One region of the Streptomyces sp. NPDC047079 genome, then DNA from elsewhere that is predicted to be linked to it. Evidence: riboswitches for the same ligand, from Rfam matches in the RefSeq annotation. Region 1 holds a riboswitch; each other region holds the start of a gene.

The links. Region 1 has a riboswitch for cyclic di-AMP ahead of ABZ823_RS03895 (NlpC/P60 family protein). Riboswitches for the same ligand answer to the same signal wherever they lie in the genome.
Positions count from the first base shown of each region.
Region 2: another riboswitch for cyclic di-AMP. It lies ahead of ABZ823_RS17070 (transglycosylase family protein); the one in region 1 lies ahead of ABZ823_RS03895 (NlpC/P60 family protein).
Region 3: another riboswitch for cyclic di-AMP. It lies ahead of ABZ823_RS04660 (transglycosylase SLT domain-containing protein); the one in region 1 lies ahead of ABZ823_RS03895 (NlpC/P60 family protein).
Region 4: another riboswitch for cyclic di-AMP. It lies ahead of ABZ823_RS13980 (M23 family metallopeptidase); the one in region 1 lies ahead of ABZ823_RS03895 (NlpC/P60 family protein).

Region 1 covers NZ_JBEYUZ010000002.1:303,972-309,729, forward strand. The annotation lists gene pcrA (DNA helicase PcrA) at 1-2,249, opposite strand, end outside; cyclic di-AMP (ydaO/yuaA leader) riboswitch at 2,497-2,664, shown strand; gene ABZ823_RS03895 (NlpC/P60 family protein) at 2,673-3,878, shown strand; gene ABZ823_RS03900 (hypothetical protein) at 3,983-4,951, shown strand; gene ABZ823_RS03905 (hypothetical protein) at 4,929-5,282, opposite strand; gene ABZ823_RS03910 (NlpC/P60 family protein) at 5,712-5,758, shown strand, end outside.
Region 2 covers NZ_JBEYUZ010000011.1:108,383-114,140, reverse strand. The annotation lists gene ABZ823_RS17085 (DUF501 domain-containing protein) at 1-172, opposite strand, end outside; gene ABZ823_RS17080 (septum formation initiator family protein) at 207-683, opposite strand; gene eno (phosphopyruvate hydratase) at 781-2,067, opposite strand; gene ABZ823_RS17070 (transglycosylase family protein) at 2,367-3,065, opposite strand; cyclic di-AMP (ydaO/yuaA leader) riboswitch at 3,070-3,236, opposite strand; gene ABZ823_RS17065 (transglycosylase family protein) at 3,435-4,454, opposite strand; gene ABZ823_RS17060 (cytochrome P450) at 4,633-5,758, opposite strand, start outside.
Region 3 covers NZ_JBEYUZ010000002.1:457,780-463,537, forward strand. The annotation lists gene ABZ823_RS04650 (DUF2092 domain-containing protein) at 1-623, opposite strand, end outside; gene ABZ823_RS04655 (polyprenyl synthetase family protein) at 1,078-2,088, opposite strand; cyclic di-AMP (ydaO/yuaA leader) riboswitch at 2,846-3,044, shown strand; gene ABZ823_RS04660 (transglycosylase SLT domain-containing protein) at 3,049-3,573, shown strand; gene ABZ823_RS04665 (HAD family hydrolase) at 3,570-4,424, opposite strand; gene ABZ823_RS04670 (FAD-dependent oxidoreductase) at 4,810-5,758, opposite strand, start outside.
Region 4 covers NZ_JBEYUZ010000008.1:141,792-147,549, reverse strand. The annotation lists gene ABZ823_RS13985 (pitrilysin family protein) at 1-1,338, shown strand, start outside; cyclic di-AMP (ydaO/yuaA leader) riboswitch at 1,562-1,744, shown strand; gene ABZ823_RS13980 (M23 family metallopeptidase) at 1,757-2,509, shown strand; gene ABZ823_RS13975 (GntR family transcriptional regulator) at 2,709-3,404, shown strand; gene ABZ823_RS13970 (HPr family phosphocarrier protein) at 3,679-3,960, opposite strand; gene ABZ823_RS13965 (GNAT family N-acetyltransferase) at 4,135-5,758, shown strand, end outside.

The sequences.
Region 1 (5,758 bases):
ACTCCCGAGACCGGCCCCGAGGAGACGGGAGCGGAGGACGAGCCCGTCCGCTTCCACTCCACATGCTGGTCCGGGATCTCCTCCAGGAAGCGGGAGGGCGGGTTGTAGGAGGGCTGGCCCCAGGCGCTGCGCATGGCGGACCGGGTGAGGTAGAGCCGCTCCCGGGCGCGGGTGATGCCGACGTACGCCAGGCGGCGCTCCTCCTCCAGTTCCTTGGTCTGGCCGAGCGCGCGCATGTGCGGGAAGACGCCGTCCTCCATGCCGGTCAGGAAGACCACCGGGAACTCCAGGCCCTTCGCGGTGTGGAGGGTCATCAGCGTGATGACGCCGTCGCCCTCGTCCTCGTCGGGGATCTGGTCGGAGTCCGCGACCAGGGCGACCTGCTCCAGGAAGTCGGCCAGCGTGCCTCCCGGGCCGGCGGCCCCCGAGGTCGCTTCGCCGCGCTCCTGCTCGAACTCCAGGGCGACGGCGGCGAGTTCCTGGAGGTTCTCGATGCGGGTCTCGTCCTGGGGGTCGGTCGAGGCCTGGAGTTCGGCCAGATAGCCGGTGCGTTCCAGGACGGCTTCCAGGACCGTGGCCGGACCCGCGCCCGACTCCACGACGGTCCGCAGATCCTCCATCAGCGCGTTGAACCGCTTGACCGCGTTCGTCGAGCGAGCCGCCATGCCGTACGCCTCGTCCACGCGGCTCAGTGCCTGCGGGAAGCTGATCTTCTCCCGCTGCGCCAAGGCGTCGATCATCGCCTCGGCGCGCTCACCGATGCCCCGTTTCGGCACATTCAGGATGCGCCGAAGCGGAACAGAGTCCTCCGGGTTCGCCAGCACCCGCAGGTACGCCAGGACGTCCCGGACCTCCTTGCGCTCGTAGAAGCGGACACCGCCGACGACCTTGTAGGGCAGGCCGACGCGGATGAAGACCTCTTCGAAGACACGGGACTGGGCGTTGGTGCGGTAGAAGACGGCGACGTCTCCCGTCTTGGCCTCGCCCCGGTCGGTGAGGCGGTCTATCTCCTCGGCGACGAACTGCGCCTCGTCGTGCTCGGTGTCGGCGACGTAGCCGGTGATCCGCGCGCCCGCGCCCGCGTTGGTCCACAGGTTCTTGGGGCGGCGCGACTCGTTGCGCTCGATGACCGCGTTCGCGGCGCTCAGGATCGTCTGCGTGGAGCGGTAGTTCTGCTCCAGGAGGATCGTGGTGGCGTCCGGGTAGTCCTCCTCGAACTGGAGGATGTTGCGGATGGTGGCACCGCGGAAGGCGTAGATCGACTGATCGGCGTCACCGACGACGCACAGCTCGGCGGGCTGGAGGTCGTCCTCGCCGGGCGGCACGTCCACGGGGTGCTCGGAGGTGCCGACCAGCTCGCGGACCAGCGCGTACTGGGCGTGGTTGGTGTCCTGGTACTCGTCGACGAGGACGTGGCGGAAACGGCGGCGGTAGTGCTCGGCGACGTCCGGGAAGGCGCGCAGCAGGTTGACCGTCGTCATGATCAGGTCGTCGAAGTCGAGCGCGTTCGCCTCGCGGAGCCTCGACTGGTAGAGCGCGTACGCCTGGGCGAGGGTCTTCTCGAAGCCGTCGGCGGCCTGGGCGGCGAAGTCCTCCTCGTCGATCAGCTCGTTCTTCAGGTTGGAGATCTTGGCGCTGAACGACTTGGGCGGGAACCGCTTGGGATCGAGGTCCAGGTCGCGGCAGACGAGCGCCATCAGACGCTTGCTGTCGGCGGCGTCGTAGATCGAGAAGGACGAGGTGAAGCCGAGCTTCTTGCTCTCACGGCGCAGGATGCGGACGCACGCGCTGTGGAAGGTCATCACCCACATCGCGTTCGCGCGCGGGCCGACGAGCTGCTCGACGCGCTCCTTCATCTCGCCCGCGGCCTTGTTGGTGAAGGTGATCGCGAGGATCTGCCCGGGATGCACGCCCCGCTCGGCCAGCAGATAGGCGATGCGGTGAGTGAGCACACGGGTCTTGCCGGATCCGGCACCGGCGACGATGAGCAGGGGGGAGCCGGCGTGCACGACCGCCGCGCGCTGGTTCTCGTTCAACCCCTCGAGCAGTGCCCTCGGGTCGAGGGCGGGGCGGGGCGCGCCGTCGCGGTAGTACGCGTCCCGGGCCGGAGGCAGGTCGAACCGCCCGCCGAACAGATCGTCCGGAACGGGCTCCGGAGCGTGATCGTCCTCGGGCGGTGGGGGCGCCTCCTCATGGGCCGGGGTGGCCTTGAGGTCCGCCAGGAAACTGTCGTCAAAGAGGCTGCTCATCGCTCTCCGAGTCTAGGGCGCCCCGCCGACAACCGGCCGCCGTCCCGAAAACTCGACCCCCGGACGTGGACAGCAGGCGTCACCGTCCGGACCCGTCGGTTCACGGTCCGCGCTCGACGACGGTCCGGAAAACCAAGGTCACAAAAACGTATCGGACAAATCTCGCCTCAACCTTCACAGGCGCCACATGAGTTGGCTACCGTGCCGGGCGGGCCGTACGACCCTCACCGGCGAAGGTCGCCGGGCCGCGCGGCCTCCGCCGAGTCCGGTGCGCCCCGTGGCAGCCGGAGCCGGGGACCCACCCGACCTGGGGTGAATCGGCCGACCGCCCTGTGGGCGCGGCCGTAGGGCACACCTTCCGGAACCACCCGCCCGAACCCGACAGCTAACCCGGTAGGCGGAGTACGGAAGGAGACGCCTTTCATGGCGGCGCACCGAAAGTCCCGCCCCTCGGGCCCACGCTTCGCGGGCATACGGACCCCCGCTCTCGCGACGGCGGCCCTCACGTCCGTGGCACTGCTCTCCCAGACGGCCCACGCCGCGCCCTCCGCCGACGACAGACCCAGCGTCGAGGAGGTCGAGAAGAAGGTCGACGACCTCTACCGCCAGGCGGAGTCGGCCACCGACAGGTACAACGCGGCCAAGGAGAGGACGGCCAGGCAGCGCAGGACCGTCGACACGCTCCTCGACGGCGTCGCCCGGCGCACCCAGGAGCTCAACGAGGCGCGCGACAAGCTGGGTTCGTTCGCCGCCGCGCAGTACCGGACCGGGACCGAGGCCCCCGACACGGCCACCTTCCTGCTGGCCGACAACCCCCAGGACTACTTCGACCAGACGCAGCTGATGAGCCGGCTCACCGGCCGTCAGAAGGAAGCGGTCGACCAGTACGTGACCGACCAGGCCGCGACGATGAAGAAGCGGCAGGAGGCCACCGACAGCCTCCGGACGCTCACCGAGTCGCAGGCGACACTGAGGTCGGCCAAGACGGACGTCCAGAAGAAGCTCGCCGCCGCACGGCAGTTGCTGTCCGAGCTGACCGCCCAGGAGAAGGCACGGCTCGCCGCGCTCGAGAAGCGGAAGCAGGAGGAGGCCCGGCGCCAGGCGGAGGCGCTGGCACGGCAGCAGGCGGACCGGCAGCGGGAACAGTCGTCGTCGAGCACGACGACCGGCTCCTCAGGGGCGTCCGCAACGCACTCCTCCTCGGGATCCTCCGCAACGGGCTCTTCCTCTGGCACTGCCGCGGGGTCCTCCGTTGTGGACTCCTCGTACGCGACGAAGGCCGCGAAGGCCCTCGCCTTCGCCCGCGCGCAGATCGGCAAGCCGTACGTGTGGGGCGCGACGGGCCCCGGGTCCTACGACTGCTCGGGCCTGACCCAGGCCGCGTGGAAGACCGCCGGGCTGACGCTCCCCCGCACCACATACGACCAGGTGAACGCCGGCGCGATGGTGCCGCTCGCCGAGGCGCAGCCAGGTGACCTGGTCTTCTTCTACGACGACGTCAGCCACGTCGGCGTCTACATCGGCAACGGCATGATGATCCACGCCCCGAAGCCGGGCGCCTACGTGCGCGAGGAGTCGATCTACTACGGCGGCGCGTCGATCATCCACAGCGTGGTGCGGCCTGCCTGACACCGACGGCTCAAGGTTCCGGTACGCGCGCGTGGGGTTGTTTTCTGGCTTCACGCGCGCGTGCCCCGTACGCAAGCCGTGCGCGCGTCCCTAGCATCGGGCGCATGTCTGGCACCTCCGCGCTCCGCACCTGGTGGGCACAGCGTCCGCCCGCCACCGGGGCCGCCGTGTTGGCGACCGGCGCCCTGTCGGTCGGGCTGCAACAGGCCGGATACGAGCTCCTCTCCCGTATCGCCCTGGCGCTGGCGGGCGCCGCCTGGCTGGGCCTGGTGGCCGACATCGCCGTACGGCTGCCGCGAGGGCTCCCGGGGTGGCCTGTCGGCTCCCCGGCCGCGCTCACCGTGGTTCCGGCCACCGCCCTGCTGGGCACCGGGATCTCCGGCCTGTACGGGCAGCAGCTCGCCGAGGCGCTCCTCGCGCTGGCCTTCGCGCTGTGGGCGGTCCTGGTCCTCCTGGTGGTACGGAACTGGGAGCGCGGTATGTCCGGGGCCGTGTTCCTCGGATGTGTGGCGGCAGAGGGAATCGCAGTGCTCGGGGCGGTACTGGCCGCGGCCGTCCGGGTGGCCTGGCTCGCCCACGCGGGGCTGGTTTTCTTCTGGCTCGGCCTGGCGTTCTATCTGATCGGGCTGCGGTGCTTCGACCGGCGGCAGGTGGCCGCCGGCGCGGGCGACCACTGGATGGCGAGCGGTGCGCTCGCCCTCTCCGCGGTGGCCGGATCGCGGCTGATCGCCGCCGCGGGCAGCGGCCTCTACCTCTGGAACAAGGACGACAACACGGTCCTGCGGAGCGTCACCATCGCCCTCCTCGCCCTCGCCTTCGTCTGGTACTGCGTGCTGGCGGCGGCCGAACTGCTCCGGCCGCGCACCGGCTACGACGTACGGCGGTGGTCGACCGTCTTCTCGATGGCGATGACGGCGGTGGCGGCGCTGTCCGTCGCCGCCGCCCTCCGGGCGCCGTGGCTGCGTGGACCCGGCCAGGTGCTGCTGTGGATCGCGGTGGCCGCCTGGTGCGCGGTTCTGGCGGTAGCCGTCAGGTCCGTGGTGGAGAGCGTCAGGTCCACAGCACGGCGATGAAGACGTTGGCCATGGTCAGCGCACCGACCAGGGCGAAGAGGGGCTTCTCGACCGTCTCCTCGTCGCGCTTCACGTAGACCAGGCCGAGGATCACGATCAGCAGGGCCAGCTTGACGCCGATCTTGATGGTGTTGACGTGGTGGTGGTCCGCCTGGTCGAGGCCGACCAGAGCCACGCCCGTGACCAGCATGGTCAGCGCGCCGTGCAGCATCGCGGGCACGAAACGGGCCGTGCCCCGGCCCATCGCCTTCATCTGGGTGAGGAAGCCGCCGAGGAGCGCGGCGATGCCGAGGATGTGCAGGGCGACGAAGAGATGGATGAGTACGTCCATGGGGCCGGAGCCTAGTGAGGGGGGCGGCGGGCTTCGACACCGGCCCACGCGGTGTGCGGGGGTCGCACGGCCTCCGGACCCACGCATATATGCGTCCCATAGCACTCCGTCATGACCCCGCGCCCGGAAACCGCCGCAACGGTCATCGCACAGTGTGAAGTCGGCGGCCTCGAGGCGGGATCACGGTCGCATGCGGTCACCGTCAGTCCGGTCGTGCCACTTCCGGACATCGCGTCACAGGACGGTCACGGCCGGTTTAGCGTCCTCCATCAGGTGACCGGCTCCCCACCGCCGCCCGGGCCAGGGGCGGCCGCCGGACACCACCGCCGAGAAAGTCCGGCGGCGGCCTGCTCCCCCTGTGCGGGCCGCCGCCGGACGCGTGACACCGCCCGTCGCCCCGACGGCCGGAGGAAAGGACGTGACGGTCAGGTGGCAGCGCACCGCAAGCCCAGACAGCGTTCGCTCGGCGGGACCAC
Region 2 (5,758 bases), on a different contig from region 1:
GGGTGCCGTCGGGGAGCCGCGGCGCCGTCTCCACGACGTCCGGCTGCCCGCACGGGCAGCGGTGCGCGATCGCGCGCAGCCCGCGCGGCGCGCGGCCGAGCTGCTGCTGGACGGCCTCGACGTCCGCGTCCGTGGGCTCGGTGGGCGGGGTGGGCGGCGGGGGCGTTTCCATGCGGTACGAAGTCTCTCCTGTGTCTCTGTTCTGTTCACTGCTCGGACGCGTCCGACCTGTCCACCCCGTCCCAGACGCCCGCGTACCAGGGGCGGGTGGACGTCGTCCGGTTCACGCGGGACTGCCTGGCCGGGTCCGGGTCGACCACGATGTACCCGGTCTCCCCCGGCATCACGTAGTGCAGCCGCTGCCGGATCTGCTGCTTCGCGTACGCGTCGTCCTGCCAGCGCGCCTTGAGGTCGCGCAGCTGCTCGACCCGGTTGCGGGCCTCCTGCCGCTGCCGCTCCATCTCGGCGATCTCGGCGCGCTGCGAGACGTACTGCCTTATCGGGTACGCGAGCGCCACGATCAGCGAGCAGAGGACGAGCGCGAGCAGGGCGGCCCGGCCCGTGAGCCGGGAACGGCGGGCCTGCCGTCTGGTCTGGGAGCGGTACACCCGGGCCGCCGTCTGCTCCCCGAGCAGCCGCAGCCTGGTCGCGGTGGAGAACCGGTCACGGTCCTTCACTGCCATGTCTCCCGCCTCCCCTGCACACGTGCGTACGTCCCCGCACACGGTACGGGACCGCGTACGGGGACGTACGGACGACTGGCTCGGCGGCCCTTGGCGCTCAGCCCTTGAAACGCGGGAACGCGCTGCGGCCGGCGTACACCGCGGCGTCGTCGAGGATCTCCTCGATGCGCAGCAGCTGGTTGTACTTGGCGACACGCTCGGAGCGGGCCGGGGCACCGGTCTTGATCTGGCCGCAGTTGGTGGCGACGGCCAGGTCGGCGATGGTGACGTCCTCGGTCTCGCCGGAGCGGTGGGACATCATGCACTTGAAGCCGTTGCGCTGGGCCAGCTCGACGGCGTCCAGGGTCTCGGTCAGCGAGCCGATCTGGTTGACCTTGACCAGCAGGGCGTTGGCGGCGCCCTCCTCGATGCCGCGGGCGAGGCGCTCGGGGTTGGTGACGAACAGGTCGTCGCCGACCAGCTGGACCTTGTCGCCGAGCTTGTCGGTGATGACCTTCCAGCCTGCCCAGTCGTCCTCGAACAGCGGGTCCTCGATGGAGACGAGCGGGTAGGCCGCGACGAGCTCCTCGTAGTACTCCGTCATCTCGGCGGCGGAGCGCTCCTTGCCCTCGAAGAGGTACTTGCCGTCCTTGTAGAACTCGGAGGCGGCGACGTCGAGGGCGAGGGCGATCTGCTCGCCGGGGACGTACCCGGCCTGCTTGATGGCCTCGAGGATGAGGTCGAGCGCCTCGCGGTTGGAGCCGAGGTTCGGGGCGAAGCCGCCCTCGTCGCCGAGGCCGGTGGACAGGCCCTTGCCCTTCAGCACCTTCTTGAGGGTGTGGTAGACCTCGGTGCCCCAGCGCAGGGCCTCGGAGAAGGACTCCGCACCGATCGGGGCGATCATGAACTCCTGGATGTCCACATTGGAGTCGGCGTGCGAGCCGCCGTTCAGGATGTTCATCATCGGCACCGGCAGCAGGTGCGCGTTCGGGCCGCCCAGGTAGCGGAAGAGCGGGAGGTCGCTGGCCTCGGAGGCGGCGTGGGCGACGGCGAGGGAGACGCCGAGGATGGCGTTGGCGCCGAGGGAGCCCTTGTTGTCGGTGGCGTCCAGGTCGAACATCGCCTGGTCGATCAGGCGCTGCTCGGTGGCGTCGTAACCGACCAGCTCCGGGCCGATCTGCTCGATGACCGCGAGGACGGCCTTCTCGACACCCTTGCCCTGGTAGCGGTTCGGGTCTCCGTCACGGAGCTCGATGGCCTCGAAGGCGCCGGTGGAGGCGCCGGACGGAACGGCGGCACGACCCGTGCTGCCGTCGTCGAGGCCGACCTCGACCTCGACCGTGGGGTTGCCTCGGGAGTCCAGGATTTCCCGGGCTACGACGACGTCGATGGACGGCACGAGCATCTCCTTCTTGGATGTGACGCTGGAAGTGCGGGGCTGGTGTGCCTTGCGACTAGAGCCTAACCGTCCCGGGGCATCGGCCAGCCGACCGACCGTCCCGTGGACAGGGTGACGGCACACATTGTTCCAGCACGGAACAAAGGGCGGATGGCCAAGAAACGGCGCGGAAGCAAAAAGCCCCGCTCCGGCGCGTACGGGGGAACACGCACCGGAGCGGGGAGCCCGTGGGGACGGGGGCGGCCCTCAGGCGGCCCCCACCAGGAGGGCCACGGCCGTGAGGAGACTCAGGGCCGGCCGCCGGGTCACTTCAGGTGCAGCTGCTGGCCCGGGTAGATGAGGTCGGCGTCCTCGACGATGTCCTTGTTCAGCTCGAACAGCTTCTCCCAGCCGCCCCGGACGTGGTGCCGCTCGGCGATCGAGCCGAGGGTGTCGCCCTTGACCACCTTGTACTCGCCGTCGCCCTTCTTGACCTTCTTGCCGGTCGGGGTGGTGACGGTCTTCCGGGGGGCCGGGCGGTGGGTGGAGCGGGTGGCCGCCTGCTGCTCGGTCGAGCGGGTGGTGGTGGTGCTCTTCGCGGAGCCGCCGGAGCTGCCGGAGCCGCCCGCGGAGGCCGGGGCGCCGTTGTAGGCGGCGCCGGACAGGCCCTTGCCGCAGACCGGCCAGGCACCCTTGCCCTGGCCCGCGAGGACCTTCTCGGCCACGGCGATCTGCTGCCCCTTGGAGGCCATGTCGGCCCGCGAGGCGTAGGCGGTGCCGCCGTACGCGGCCCAGGTGGAGTTGGTGAACTGAAGACCGCCGTAGAAGCCGTTGCCCGTGTTGATGGACCAGTTGCCGCCGGACTCGCACTGGGCGACGGCGTCCCACTCGGAGGCGGTGGCGGCGGAGGCGTTGCCGGCCGCCATCAGCGGGGCGGCGACGGCGGCGCCGGTGACACCGGCGAGCGCGATGGCGCGGACGGCCTTGGACGGACGGCGGTGCTTGCCCTTGCCGGAACACAGCATGGTTCGATCCCCTCACCGACGCCTGCGAGGTGAGCTGTCGGGTTCGGGCCGGTTGAGTTGCCCGGCCGCGCACCTCTCGGCGCGCGGCTCCACCCCAAGCCGCTCCCGGGCAACTCCCGGGCGCGGCACCTACCTTGGGTCCCCCGCTCCTGCCTACGGCGCTTGACGCGACGACTGTTCCCGTACGGCCGCTGGCAGGATTCGGCGTTGCGACCGTCGGGGCCCGCTGTGGCGAGCGATCACGACCGTAAGCAGTCGATCCGCCGAATTTCAAAGACGATCAGGGCTTATGAGACTCATATCTCACTCTCGCCAAACCGGACATTCGACGCGAAGCGGGGCGTGAAGTGGCCGTGTTCGGGCGGTAGTTCAGGACTCGTCCCCGGACGGCTCGGTCCGGAGCTCAAGGCTCTGACCGGGGAGGATGAGGTCCGGGTCGGCGCCGACCGTCTCCTTGTTCGCGTCATAGAGGGCGGCCCATCCGCCGCGCAGGTCAAGGGAGTCGGCGATGGACGACAGATTGTCTCCGGGGCGGACGGTGTACGAGCCGCCGGCGGTGTCGCGGGCGGCGGCGGAGCCGCGCGAGGCATGACGGCCGGCGGAGCCGTCGTCGCCACCGTCCGCGACGCTCTCGTCGGCACTGCCGCCACGGTGGCGGCCGGCACCCGAGACCTCCTCCGCACCCGCAGCCGAAAGCACTCCACTCTGCCCGGACTTGTCCGACTCGTCGCTCTTCGCCGTACCCCTGGGCGCGTCGGCCGAGCCGGCGTCGGCACGAACCCCGGCCGAGTCGGTGCCCGCCGCGGATGAAGGGGAAGAGGAGGGCGAGGGGGACGCGGAGGAAGGCGCCGAAGAGGGCGACGACGCACCCGGGTCGGAAGACCCGGACGAGCGCCATGAATCGGAAGAGCTGGACGAGTCGGACAGTCCCAAGTCCATACCGGAGCCCCGGGAGGAGGCGGATCCGCCGGAGGAGTCGCCGGCCACGCCCGTGTCGACGTTCGCGGCACTCGAGTCCTTGCTCAGACCGGAGACCAGGCCGCAGGCGCTCCAGGTGGACACGCCCCGCTGGTCGAGGATCCTCTCGGCGACGGCGATCTGCTGCGAGCGGCTCGCCTGGTCCGGGCTCGGGGCGTAGTCGAGACCGCCGTACCTCTCCCAGTCCTGCTGCGTCAACTGGAGTCCGCCGTAGCGCCCGTTGCCGGTGTCGGCGCTCCAGGATCCGCCACTCTCGCACTCCGCGACCCGGTCCCAGGTCGTACCGTCGGCCGCGCTCGCACCGGTGGCACCGAGGAGAGGGATCGCGATCGCCGACCCGGTCACGCCTGCCGCGACGAGGAGGGCCGGAGCCTGGCGGGGGCGACGGTGACGGCCGGTCCCGGAGAGCATGCGATTGCCTTTCACACGACAGCAGTGACCAACGCGGCGGCTGTGGCGTACCGCCGCGTTGCTGCGTGAACGTATAACCAGTCGATCACTTGTCACAAGTTAATGCAGCGCAGATCACGTGAAGATCACGGAGTTGAGAAAATGTCACCTCCCTGTGACGGTCGGCGTGTCCGCCACCTCACTCCGCGGCGCCGGCGGTACCGCGGTGATCTTTCTTCGGAACCGGGGCGAACTCCACGGGAAGCGTGCGCAATCCGCGCATAATGAGCCCTCCACGCCAGCGTAAATCCGCTGAATCCACCGCGAGTCGCAGGTCCGGAAGACGGGTGAGAAGGGTGGCGAGCGCGGTCTGCCCCTCCAGCCGAGCAAGGGGGGCACCGAGGCAGTAGTGGATGCCGTGGCCGTAGCCGAGGTGCTGGTTGTCGCGGCGGGAGAGGTCGAGGACATCGGGGTCGGCGAACCGCTCGGGATCCCGGTCCGCGGCGGCGAGCACCACGAGGACCGGGTCACCGGCGGCGATGTCCTGCCCGCCGATGGTGAGCGGCCGGGTGGCGAACCGCCAGGTGGCCAGCTCGACCGGGCCGTCGTAGCGCAGGAGTTCCTCGACACCGGTCTCGAGGAGATCGCTCTCGCCGCGAGCGAGGGAGGTCTTCAGGCGCGCCCGCTGGTCGGGGTGGGTGAGCAGGGCGTACATGCCGTTGCCGATGAGGTTGACGGTGGTCTCGAACCCGGCGAAGAGCAGGATGAACGCCATGGCGGCGGCCTCGTTCTCGGTGAGGTGCTCACCGTGGTCGGAGGCGCGGATGAGCCCGGAGATGAGATCCTCGCCGGGACCGGGCACGTCGGTCAGGGCCTCGCGCTTGCGGTGGATGAGGTCGGCGAGGTACCCCCGCATCTTCTTCACGGACCGCGCGACCCCGCCCCGGGGCCCTCCCCCGTGCCGGATCATCATGCCCGCCCAGTCCCGGAAGTCGTCCTGGTCCTCGCGGGGGACGCCGAGCATGTCGCAGATCGCGTAGATGGGGAGCGGGAAGGCGAACTCGTGGATGAGGTCGGCCGAGCCGCGCTCCGCGAACCCGTCGATGAGCTGATCGGCCAGCTCCCGCACGCGGGGCGCGAACTCGGCGACGCGGCGGGGCGTGAACGCCTTGGAGACCAGCCGGCGCAGCCGGGTGTGGTCCGGCGGGTCGATGTTGAGCAGGTGCGTCATCAGCTCGGCCTTGCGCTCGCCGGGGATGCCGGTCTTCCCCTTGGCGTGCGCGGGCTCGTCGTGATGCGCCGGGTTCTTGCTGAGCCGCTGGTCG
Region 3 (5,758 bases), 150 kb from region 1:
GTCTTGTCGGCGGCCTTCAGAGCCTCCTCGGCGAAGTCCTTCGGCGTGGTCGGCACGTCCTCGGGCGCCGCCTTCGCACCCTTGTGGTCGCCCGCCCCGGTCGCGTGGTACGCCTCGTTCGACGCGCTGTCGTAGGCCCACACCTGGTCGCCGTTGCGGATGACGCTGTACTCGGCGGCCTTCTCGATCAGGGAGACCTTCTGCTTGTCCTGGCCGTCGGCGGCGACGCGCAGGGTGTGCGTGCCGGAGGCCAGCTCCAGCAGCTTGGAGGTCGGGTCCGCGGCCGAGCCCCCCTTGTCGCCCGCGCCCTGCGAGAGCGCGCCCGAAGCGAGGCTGCTCTCCAGACCGCCCAGGTTGGGCAGCCCCAGGTCCGTGCTGACCTTCACCGTGCCGGACATCTGCTGGACGTCCGACTTTGCGATCTTCTCGATGAGCTGCTGGGCGCTGATCTTCGGAAGGTCGGGGTCCCCGGATCCGGCGAACGCCGGAACGAGCCCGATGGTCGCGGCCGCCACTCCCACCACTGCGACCGGGACGACGTACCGCGCGGCCGTGCGCCGCCCGTCGCGTACGTCCTCGGCCTCGCCGGCGGGCGTGCTGCCGTCGGATTCGTACGGTGCCATGTGTGCCTTACCTCCGTCATCGGCGGCGGCCTACCGTCCCTGCCCTGGTCCACCCCTGTGCCGCCATTTTCACCCGAACTCCTGTGAGGTGGTGTTGTCCATCTGACCAAATCGGCCGGGAACAAGCGTCAGACCGCGGACCCAACTCCGCGTAATCCTGGGGTATGACATCGCGGGGCGGCGACTGCTCCGAACCCGTAGGGGTCCCTCGGGCGCTGGGCCCCCTGGGCCCTGGGCGGCGACCCACTGCGGCGCATCGGAGCCCGGCTGGACCGAGGAGCGCGGGACGCGGCCGCCGAGCGGGGCCGCCCCGGTCATGGCGGCCCCGGTGGTGATGAGGGCGGTGCGGCGCTTCGCGAACGTGGCATCCGTCCGCGTGATCGCCAACCGTGTGGCGCGGGCCACAGTCACGGACAGCCCTCGGTGATCGAGAGCGCGGATCGAGCGAGGGGCGTCAGCCGGCCCGGTGCACCACCGCGTCGCACAGTTCCATCAGGGCCGCCTTCGCACCGCACTCCGGCAGCGGAGCCAGGCCCGAGCGGGCGTCCTCCACATACCGGACCGTGTCGCGGCGCGCCTGCTCCAGGGCCGGGTGAGCGCGCAGGCGGGCGAGGGCCTCGGCATGCCGGGCGTCGTCCGTGAGATCGGAGCCGAGGAGCTCGCACAGGGCGATGTCCTCGGGCAGCCCCATGCGCTCCGCGCGCTCACGCAGGCGCAGGATCGGGAGGGTGGGGATGCCCTCGCGCAGGTCCGTCCCGGGCGTCTTCCCGGACTCGTGCGAGTCCGACGCGATGTCCAGGACGTCGTCGGCCAGCTGGAACGCCACGCCCAGCCGCTCGCCGTACTGCGTGAGCACGTCCACGACCGTCTCGTCGGCACCCGACATCATCGCCCCGAAGCGGCACGCCACCGCCACCAGCGAGCCGGTCTTGCCGCCGAGGACGTCGAGGTAGTGCTCGACCGGGTCACGGCCGTCCCGGGGGCCCGCCGTCTCCAGGATCTGGCCCGTGACCAGGCGCTCGAACGCCTCCGCCTGGATCCGGACCGCCTCCGGGCCGAGATCGGCCAGGATGTGCGAGGCCCTCGCGAACAGGAAGTCACCCGTGAGGACCGCGACCGAGTTGCCCCAGCGGGTGTTCGCGCTGTCCACCCCGCGCCGCACCTCGGCCTCGTCCATCACGTCGTCGTGGTACAGCGTGGCGAGGTGGGTCAGCTCCACGACCACGGCCGAGGGCACGACTCCGGGCGCGTACGGGTCGCCGAACTGCGCCGCGAGCATCACAAGCAGCGGCCGGAACCGCTTCCCGCCCGCACGCACCAGGTGCTGCGCGGCCTCTGTGATGAAGGGCACCTCACTCTTGGTGGCCTCGAGCAGCCCCTCCTCGACAGCGGCCAATCCGGCCTGGACATCGACCTCCAGAGCCTGCTCCCGCACGCTCAGCCCGAACGGCCCGACGACGGTCACGTGGGGTCTCCTGTCTGCTGACGTCTGCTGACGATCACACGGTCGGTCTCAAGGACGGCCACTTGCTCGATGGCGTCGCCCGTCGACGCGCTCATCGAGTTGTCGATCTGTCGTCGCCATCACTCAAGTCAGCGTATCCGGTCACGTTTCGATCACCACGAGCGCCCACTGTTCCAGGCCGGGCGGTATCGGATCACGAACGGAATGTGCCTGATCATCTGATAGGAACAGATATTCCCCCACATACCCGACAATCACCCCTCACGCCGGAACCGACCTCCTTACGCCCGGGCACCCCCCGCCCTCCCCTGCGGACGTCACCCCCGTTCCCTCTACGGCTGCCCGCCCCCGCGCGCCGCATACACCGGCCAGGCATTCGAGTCGGCCTCGCGGCCACGCCCACCCCCCTCGCCCGGGAACCTCCTTGCCGGGCAACGGAGTCAAGTCCGGACGAAGGGCACTCACCCACCCGAAACGCTCCACTCAAGACACACGACATGTGACCGTTTTACCCCAATAAACCCCCTATGTAATTAACCATCGATGACGACCGCGAAGACCAGAGTGAAATAGCTCACGTCCGCGGCAGACGGGGCATTAAGGGCGTGTCACCAACTACCCCTTTGCGAATGGCAACTTGAACTCCGCTCGACAAACTGGATCACCGACCTTATTCCCCCATTTCAAGGTCAATTCGGAAGGAGTGTGACTTGCAAGCTTGTTCCGGACATGTGCTCTCGCATACCTTCCCCTCGATCCGAGCGGAACGCCGAATCCTGCCGCCGCTCGGGAGCCCATCGACCACGACGGCAGGAGCGGGGGACCCAGGTAGGCCGCCGATCCGGACACCCGCCGGAACGGCTAGGGGTGAAGCCGTGCCCTCGACATCGAGGACACGGCCGGGCACCTCCCCGCCCGAACCCGACAGCTCACCTCGCAGGCGCCGGAGAGGAATGCGACATGCCCGCTTTCGCCCTGCCCGCACGCCGACGGGACCGCGGCTCCAAGGCCGCCCGTATCACCCGTGCCCTCGCACTCGCGGGGTCGGGTGCCGCCGTTCTCGCCCTGCCGGTCATGGGAGCGACCAGCGCTTCCGCCGCGACCGGTAAGCCGGCGACGGCCACCGTGACCGCCACGACCACCGCCAAGGCCGTGACGACCCGCGGCACCACCCTGGACAGCTGGATCCGTCAGTCGCTGGAGGTCATGGCCCAGCACGGCATCCCCGGTACGTACAACGGCATCTACCGCAACGTGATGCGCGAGTCGTCCGGCAACCCCAAGGCGATCAACCTGTGGGACTCGAACGCCCGTAAGGGCATCCCGTCGAAGGGTCTGCTCCAGATCATCGACCCGACCTTCGCCGCGTACCACGTGCCCGGCACGGCGTTCGACCCGTACGACCCGGTGGCGAACATCACGGCCGCGTGCAACTACGCCGCCCACCGGTACGGCTCGATCGACAACGTCAACAGCGCGTACTAATAGCCGACGGACCGCCGGCCGGCGCTGTCGGCCGGCCTCCGGTGGCCCCCGAGGAGTCGTTCGAGCACGACGGCGATGCCGTCGTGCTCGTTCGACATGGTGACCTCGTCCGCCACGGCCTTGAGTTCGGGGTGGGCGTTGGCCATGGCCACCCCATGCGCGGCCCAGTCGAACATCGGGATGTCATTGGGCATGTCACCGAAGGCGATGGTCTCCGACGGCCCCAGGCCCAGATGGGCGGCGGCCAGTGCGAGCCCCGTCGCCTTGGTGATGCCGCACGGCTGGAGTTCGACGGTGCCGGGCCCGGACATGGTGACCGTCGCGAGGGAACCGACGGACGCGCGGGCCGCCGACGCCAACTCGTCGTCCGACAGGGCGTGATGGCGCAGCAACACCTTGCTGATCGGCTCGCACCACAGGTCGTCCCGCCGCTCGACCCGCACCGCCGGCAGGGTGGGGTGCGGCATCCGGTAGCCGGGTTCGATGAGCGTGAGGCCGTCCACCCCGTCCTGGTCGACGGCCGCGTACACCTGCCCCACCTCGGCCTCGATCTTGCCGAGTGCGGTCTCGGCCAACTCCCGGTCCAGGGTGACGGAGAAGAGGAGCCGGTTCGCGCCGGCGTCGTACACCTGCGCGCCCTGCCCGCACACCGCGAGCCCCCTACTTCCGAGGTCGTCGAGCAACGGCCGCACCCTGGGCGCCGGGCGCCCCGTCACGACGAGGTGCTGTGCGCCTGCCGCCGAGGCGCGCGCCAGGGCGGCCCTTGACCGGTCGGAGAGCGTGTCGTCGTCACGCAACAGCGTTCCGTCCAGGTCAGTGGCGATGAGTGAATATGCGAGGGGTGCGGCCATGATCAGAGAATACGGATGGAACGCCCCGGCGACTCGGCGCGAACCGGACGACGTCCGGTATCCCGCGCCCACCGAACTCCCGTATGACAGAACCCGAGTTGCCGCGCGCTTCCCGAAACACGCAGGCGTACGGCCCCGTCACGCAGGTCCCCGGCATGACGGCGTACGGCCACGCCCCGACGAACCTGCCCCTCCCCACGACCCGGCCCCAGGCCCCCAGGGCCCCTGGGGCGCGACGGCGCCGCGCCCCCTCCGTGCCCCGTGACCTCGCGCGACGCGACCTCGCGTCCCGCGAACGCGTGCCCCGCGAACTCGTGCTGTGTGTCCTCGTGCCCGTGATCGCCTGACCCGTGACCCCCGGCCGGAGGACCTGGCCCCGCCGTCCTCAGCCGTGTGCCGCCGCCAGATGCTTCGCCAGCCTGGGTGAGGCGAACTCCGTGCCGCACACGAAGCGCATCACCGGGCCGTACGAGGCCGCCGCGGGCAGGCCCGTGAAGTACAGGCCCGGCACGGAGGACACATAACCCGCGCCGAGCCTCGGAGTGCCCCGGCTCACCGCCAGTTCCGTCCGCAGCTCGTGGCCCAGGAAGTCCATCGCCGCGATGTCCACGCGGTACCCGGTGGCGGCGATCACATGGTCCGCGGTGAGTTCCTCCGTGCCACCCGTGTGCGTCCGGACCGTGAGGACGGGGCTGCCGCCCGCCGCGGACGCGCCGACCACGGCGACGACATCGCGCACCTGCACCTTGCTCAGGAAGCGCTCGCGCAGCCACCACGCGCCGAGCGGACCGAGAACCCGGCGGACCAGGTAGTGACGGGTCTGGGCCGGGAGGAGCCGGTACGGGTGCGGATAGTAGCTGAGCGCCCACAGGGACCAGGCCCGTCCGAAGGGCGATTCGGGGCGGAACCTCGGCTGGTCCCACGGGGGCGCGCCGAAGGCCACCTTGCCCTGGCCGCGTGAGATCACCCGCACCCGCGCGCCCGCCTCGGCCGCGAGCACCGCCGTCTCCAGCGCGGACTGCCCCGCGCCGATGACCAGCAGCTCCTTGCCGGAGAAACGGGTCAGGTCATGGTGCTGGGAGCTGTGGGAGACCGGCCCCGTGGGGGTGGGGCCGTCCGTCGCGGCGGCGGCCAGTTCCGGCGGGACGTGGGCGAGGCCCGACAGGCCGGTGGCCACCACGACCGCCCGCGCCGCGAACTGCTCGCCGGAGTCCAGCTTCAGTTCGAAGCCGCCGCCCTTACGGCGGTCCACGGAGACGACCCTGACCCGCTCCAGCTCGGGCACCAGTTTCTGCTGGAACCACTCGCCGTAGGCGATGAACGTCTCGATCGGG
Region 4 (5,758 bases), on a different contig from region 1:
GCCCGCCCCTGGGCGTTCCCCGCGCCCGAGCGCGGTGCCCTCGACAACGGCCTGACGGTGCTGCGCTGCCACCGCCCCGGCCAGCAGGTCGTCGCCGTCGAGGTGCTCCTCGACGCGCCCCTTGACGCCGAGCCGGCCAGCCTCGACGGCGTCGCCACGATCATGGCGCGTGCCTTCTCCGAGGGCACCGACAAGCACTCCGCCGAGGAGTTCGCCGCCGAGCTGGAGCGCTGCGGCGCCACCCTCGACTCGCACGCCGACCACCCCGGTGTGCGCCTGTCCCTCGAAGTGCCCGTCTCCCGCCTGTCGAAGGCACTCGGGCTGCTCGCCGACGCCCTGAGGTCGCCGGCGTTCGACGACAGCGAGGTCGAGCGCCTGGTGCGCAACCGCCTCGACGAGATCCCGCACGAGATGGCCAACCCGGCCCGCCGCGCCGCCAAGGAACTCTCCAAGGAGCTGTTCCCGGCGTCCTCGCGGATGTCGCGCCCGCGTCAGGGCACCGAGGAGACGGTCTCCAACATCGACGCTGCGGCGGTCCGCGCCTTCTACGAGCGCCATGTGCGGCCCTCCACGGCCACCGCCGTCGTGGTCGGCGACCTCACCGGCGTCGACCTCGACGAGCTCCTCGGCGAGACGCTCGGAGCCTGGACGGGGGCACCCGCCAAGCCGCGCCCCGTGCCCCCGGTGACCGCCGACGACACCGGCCGCGTGATCATCGTGGACCGCCCCGGTGCCGTCCAGACACAGCTGCTGATCGGCCGCGTCGGCGCGGACCGACACGACCGGGTGTGGCCCGCACAGGTGCTCGGTACGTACTGCCTCGGCGGCACCCTCACCTCCCGCCTGGACCGCGTCCTGCGCGAGGAGAAGGGCTACACCTACGGGGTGCGGGCGTTCGGCCAGGTGCTGCGTTCCGCGCCCGACGGCACCGGCGCCGCGATGCTGGCCATCAGCGGTTCCGTCGACACGCCGAACACCGGCCCGGCGCTCGACGACCTCTGGAAGGTGCTGCGCACCCTCGCCGCCGAGGGGCTGACGGACGCCGAGCGTGATGTCGCCGTGCAGAACCTGGTGGGTGTGGCGCCGCTGAAGTTCGAGACCGCGGCGGCCGTCGCGAGCACGCTCGCGGACCAGGTCGAGCAGCACCTGCCGGACGACTACCAGTCGACCCTGTATCAGAAGCTCGCCGACACAGGCACGGTCGAGGCCACGGCCGCCGTCGTGAACGCCTTCCCGGTGGACCGGCTGGTGACCGTTCTGGTGGGCGACGCCGCGCAGATCGAGGAGCCCGTCAAGGCGCTGGGCATCGGCGAAGTGCGCGTCGTCCGGGCCGAGTAGAGGCGCTGCCCGCGCGTCCGGAGCCGCGACGCTCAGAAGGGCCCGGGTGACGCCTTCCGTCACCCGGGCCCCCTCTCGAGGAATTTGTCCGTATTGCCATGGAGGCTGCCTCTCTGCCCTGTGGGATGCGCTACAAACCCCCTGATCGGTTTGCCGACCGAAAGAGGCTCCTTTTAGCGTCTGTCGGGCTGTCCGTCAGGCAGTGCGCCGCATCCGCGGCACCGGACAGCCATCGCCGAGTCCCCGTACGGCGCGAGCCAGGGGAGCCGGGGACCCACCCTCCTGTCGCCGCCTTCGCGGCCGGCGGGGCCCATGCAGTCCCTGGGGTGAATCGGGCGTCAGCCCGTAGGAGACCTTCCTGCTCCGAACCCGTCAGCTAACCCGGTAGGCGAGAGGGAAGGAAAGGACCAGCCACTTCATGGCGTTCACCTGCGCCACCGGGAAGCACCGCCGTCCCAGCCGCATGCGGCGTACGACCGCGAACGCCGTGGGTGTCGCGGCGCTCACCACCACCGGCGTCATCGGCACCCTGGCCGCCCCGGCCTTCGCCGCCGGGCACCCTGTCGAGGAGACGGGACTGATCCGGGCCGTCAGCCTCGGCGACTCGGTCGCGGAGAAGATCGACGCCCAGGCCGCCGCCCAGAAACAGGCCGCCGAGCAGAAGAAGGCCGCGGAGGCCGCGCGCCGGCAGGCCGCGGAGAAGGCGCGCAAGGAACGCGAGGCCAAGGAGCGCGCCGCCCGCGAGGCCGAGCGCAGGCGCCTGACCGCGTACGTGGCGCCGATCCTCCACTCCTACGTCTCCACCGGCTACAGGACCGGCGGCTCCCTGTGGTCCTCCGGCACCCACACCGGCATCGACTTCCATGCCGCCACGGGCACGCCTGTGCACGTGGTCGGCTCGGGTGCCGTCGTCGAGATCGGTTGGGGCGGCGCGTACGGCAACCAGATCGTCGTCAAGATGAACGACGGCACCTACACGCAGTACGGCCACCTGTCCTCCATCGGCGTCTCCGTGGGCCAGAGCGTCACCCCGGGAGAGCTGATCGGCCTCTCCGGGGCGACCGGCAACACAACCGGTCCGCACCTCCACTTCGAGGCGCGCACCACCCAGGAGTACGGCTCGGACATCGACCCTGTCGCCTACCTCCGATCGCACGGCGTGAACGTCTGACAGCGGGCCGCCGTGCGGCGCGCCCGTATGTGACGACCCCGGCCCATCGGCCGGGGTCGTCGTCGTTTCGGACTGCTGTCTGTCCAAAAAATATCCATGGATTTCGGCTCGCCGTCGGAAATTCAGGCGAGCTGCAATAGAGTCGGCGGGACACACGTCAACCGTCGACGTTTCACGGGTATTAAGGCGGAGGTCGGTCATGCGTATTCCGGCGCACTCGGTATGCACGGCGATCCGTGACGACATCGTCGCGGGTGTCTACGAGCGCGGCGGCCGGCTCACCGAGGAGCTCCTCGCCCGCCGCTACGGCGTCTCCCGCGTCCCCGTGCGCGAGGCCCTGCGCACCTTGGAGGCCGAGGGCTTCGTCGTCACCCGCAGGCACGCGGGCGCGTGTGTCGCGGAACCCACCGAGCAGGAGGCCGCCGACCTTCTGGAGATGCGGATGCTGCTGGAACCGCTGGGGGCAGCGCGGGCCGCCCAGCGCCGCACCGAGGCCCACCTCAAGGTGCTGCGCGGCCTGGTCAGGCTGGGCCAGGAGCGCGCCAGGAGGGGCGGCAGCGAGGATCTGCGGTCTCTGGGCGGCTGGTTCCACGAGACCTTGGCGCAGGCCTGCGGGAGCCCCGTGCTCACCTCGACACTCGCCCAGCTGCGGCACAAGATCGGCTGGATGTACGTGGTCGAGGCGCCGGTCGATCCCGTGGAGTCCTGGGCCGAGCACGGCGGAATCGTGGACGCCGTCGCGCGCGGGGACAGCGAGCGGGCGCGCGCCATCACGGCGCTGCACACCGAGCGCATGACCGTCGCGCACCGGCTGCGCTTCCCCGGCGCGGGCGACCGCGCGGAGCGTGTGAGGGCTTCGCAACACACCGTAAACGCGTCCGGTTCCCGGTATTAACACAGGCGCCGTATACAAAGAGGGGTATTCGGCGAAGCCTATTCCGGCTGCCCTGTTCCCGCGTGCCCGGTAAAACCGGCATGCGTGAATTCCGTGTGCCGCGCGTAATTTCTCGTGACGGCGCCATATTCCGCGGGCGCCGGGCCGAGGGGCAGTCACCGGAGAGGGCCCGCACGGAGGCGCCGAACACCTCAGGGCCGGTGCCCGAAGACGGCGGAAGCCGCGTCCGCCCCGAGGGCGCGACGCGGCTTCCGCAACCGTGGTGTCCGAAGGGTCAGACCGTCTCGGGAAGCTCCTCGAGCCCCTCGGCGACCAGCTTGGCCAGGCGGTCCAGCGCGGCGTCCGCGCCCTCCGCGTCGGAGGCCAGGACGACCTCCTCGCCGCCCTGGGCGCCGAGGCCGAGAACCGCCAGCATGGACGCGGCGTTGACGGGGTTGCCGCCGGCCTTGGCGATCGTCACGGGGACCCCGGAGGCCGTGGCTGCCCGGACGAAGATGGAGGCGGGGCGGGCGTGGAGGCCCTCGGCCCAGCCGACGTTGACGCGGCGCTCAGCCATGTGTTGCTGCCCTTCAGGTGTTCAGGGTTGTCTAGACCAGTTTTCCATATGATGAAGCGTTTCCGGGCCGTGCGGAAGTCCCCTCCCGTGCCGGTCCGGATGCTGGACGGTCCCCGCTCGGCTTCCCCAGCCTGCCTCGCGCCGTTGTCGGACGCGAGCCGTACTCTGGGGCCCATGCAGACCGCGTCGGATCGGCACGAGTACCCCGCCCACTGGGAAGCCGACGTGGTGCTGCGCGACGGTGGCACCGCGCGCATCAGACCCATCACCGTCGACGACGCCGAGCGCCTCGTCAGCTTCTACGAGCAGGTCTCGGACGAGTCGAAGTACTACCGCTTCTTCGCGCCGTACCCCCGCCTGTCCGCCAGGGACGTCCACCGCTTCACACACCACGACTTCGTGGACAGGGTGGGACTCGCGGCCACGGTCGGCGGCGAGTTCATCGCCACCGTACGCTATGACCGCATCGGCGCCGGCGGCATGCCCGCCTCCGCGCCGGCCGACGAGGCCGAGGTCGCCTTCCTCGTGCAGGACGCGCACCAGGGACGCGGGGTCGCGTCCGCGCTTCTCGAACACATCGCGGCGGTCGCCAGGGAGCGCGGTATCCGTCGGTTCGCCGCCGAGGTGCTGCCCGCCAACTCCAGGATGATCAAGGTGTTCACGGACGCCGGGTACCAGCAGAAGCGCAGCTTCGAGGACGGCGTCGTACGCCTGGAGTTCGACCTGGAGCCCACCGACCGCTCGCTGGCGGTGCAGCGGGCGCGGGAGCAGCGGGCCGAGGCCCGGTCGGTGCAGCGGCTGCTCGCGCCCGGCTCGGTCGCCGTGATCGGCGTGGGCCGCAGGCCCGGGGGAGTGGGCCGCAGCATCCTCGGCAACCTCAGGGACGGCGGGTTCACCGGCCGCCTGTACGCGGTGAACAAGGCCTTCGACGAGCTGAGGGAACTCGACGGGGTGCCCGCCCACCGGTCCGTCCGCGAGATCCCCGAGCCGGTGGACCTCGCGGTCGTCGCCGTCCCCGCGGAGCACGTTCCCGAGGTGGTCGCCGAGTGCGGCGAGCACGGGGTGCAGGGACTCGTCGTGATCTCCGCGGGCTACGCCGAGAGCGGGCCGGAGGGGCGGGAGCGGCAGCGGGCGCTGGTGCGACAGGCGCGGTCGTACGGAATGCGGATCATCGGGCCCAACGCCTTCGGGATCATCAACACCTCGCCGGACGTGCGGCTCAACGCCTCCCTCGCCCCCGAGATGCCGCGCACCGGGCGCATAGGGCTGTTCGCCCAGTCCGGCGCCATCGGCATCGCCCTGCTCTCCCGGCTGCACCGGCGGGGCGGAGGCGTCACCGGGGTCACCGGGGTGTCTACCTTCGTCTCCTCCGGGAACCGGTCGGACGTCTCCGGCAACGACGTCCTCCAGTACTGGTACGAGGACTCGGACACCGATGTCGCCCTGATGTACCTGGAAACCATCGGCAGCCCGCGCAAGTTCAACCGGCTCGCACGGCGCACGGCGGCGGCCAAGCCGCTGGTCGTGGTGCAGGGCGCGCGGCACGGAAGCGCCCCCCAGGGCCATGCCGTACGGGCCACGCGCCTGCCGCACGCCACGGTCTCCGCGCTGCTGCGGCAGGCCGGGGTGATCAGGGTGGACACGATCACGGAACTGGTGGACGCGGGGCTGCTGCTGGCCCGCCAGCCGCTGCCCGCCGGACCGCGGGTGGCGATCCTAGGCAACTCCGAGTCGCTCGGCCTGCTGACCTACGACGCGTGTCTCACGCAGGGACTGCGCCCCTTGCCGCCGCTCGACC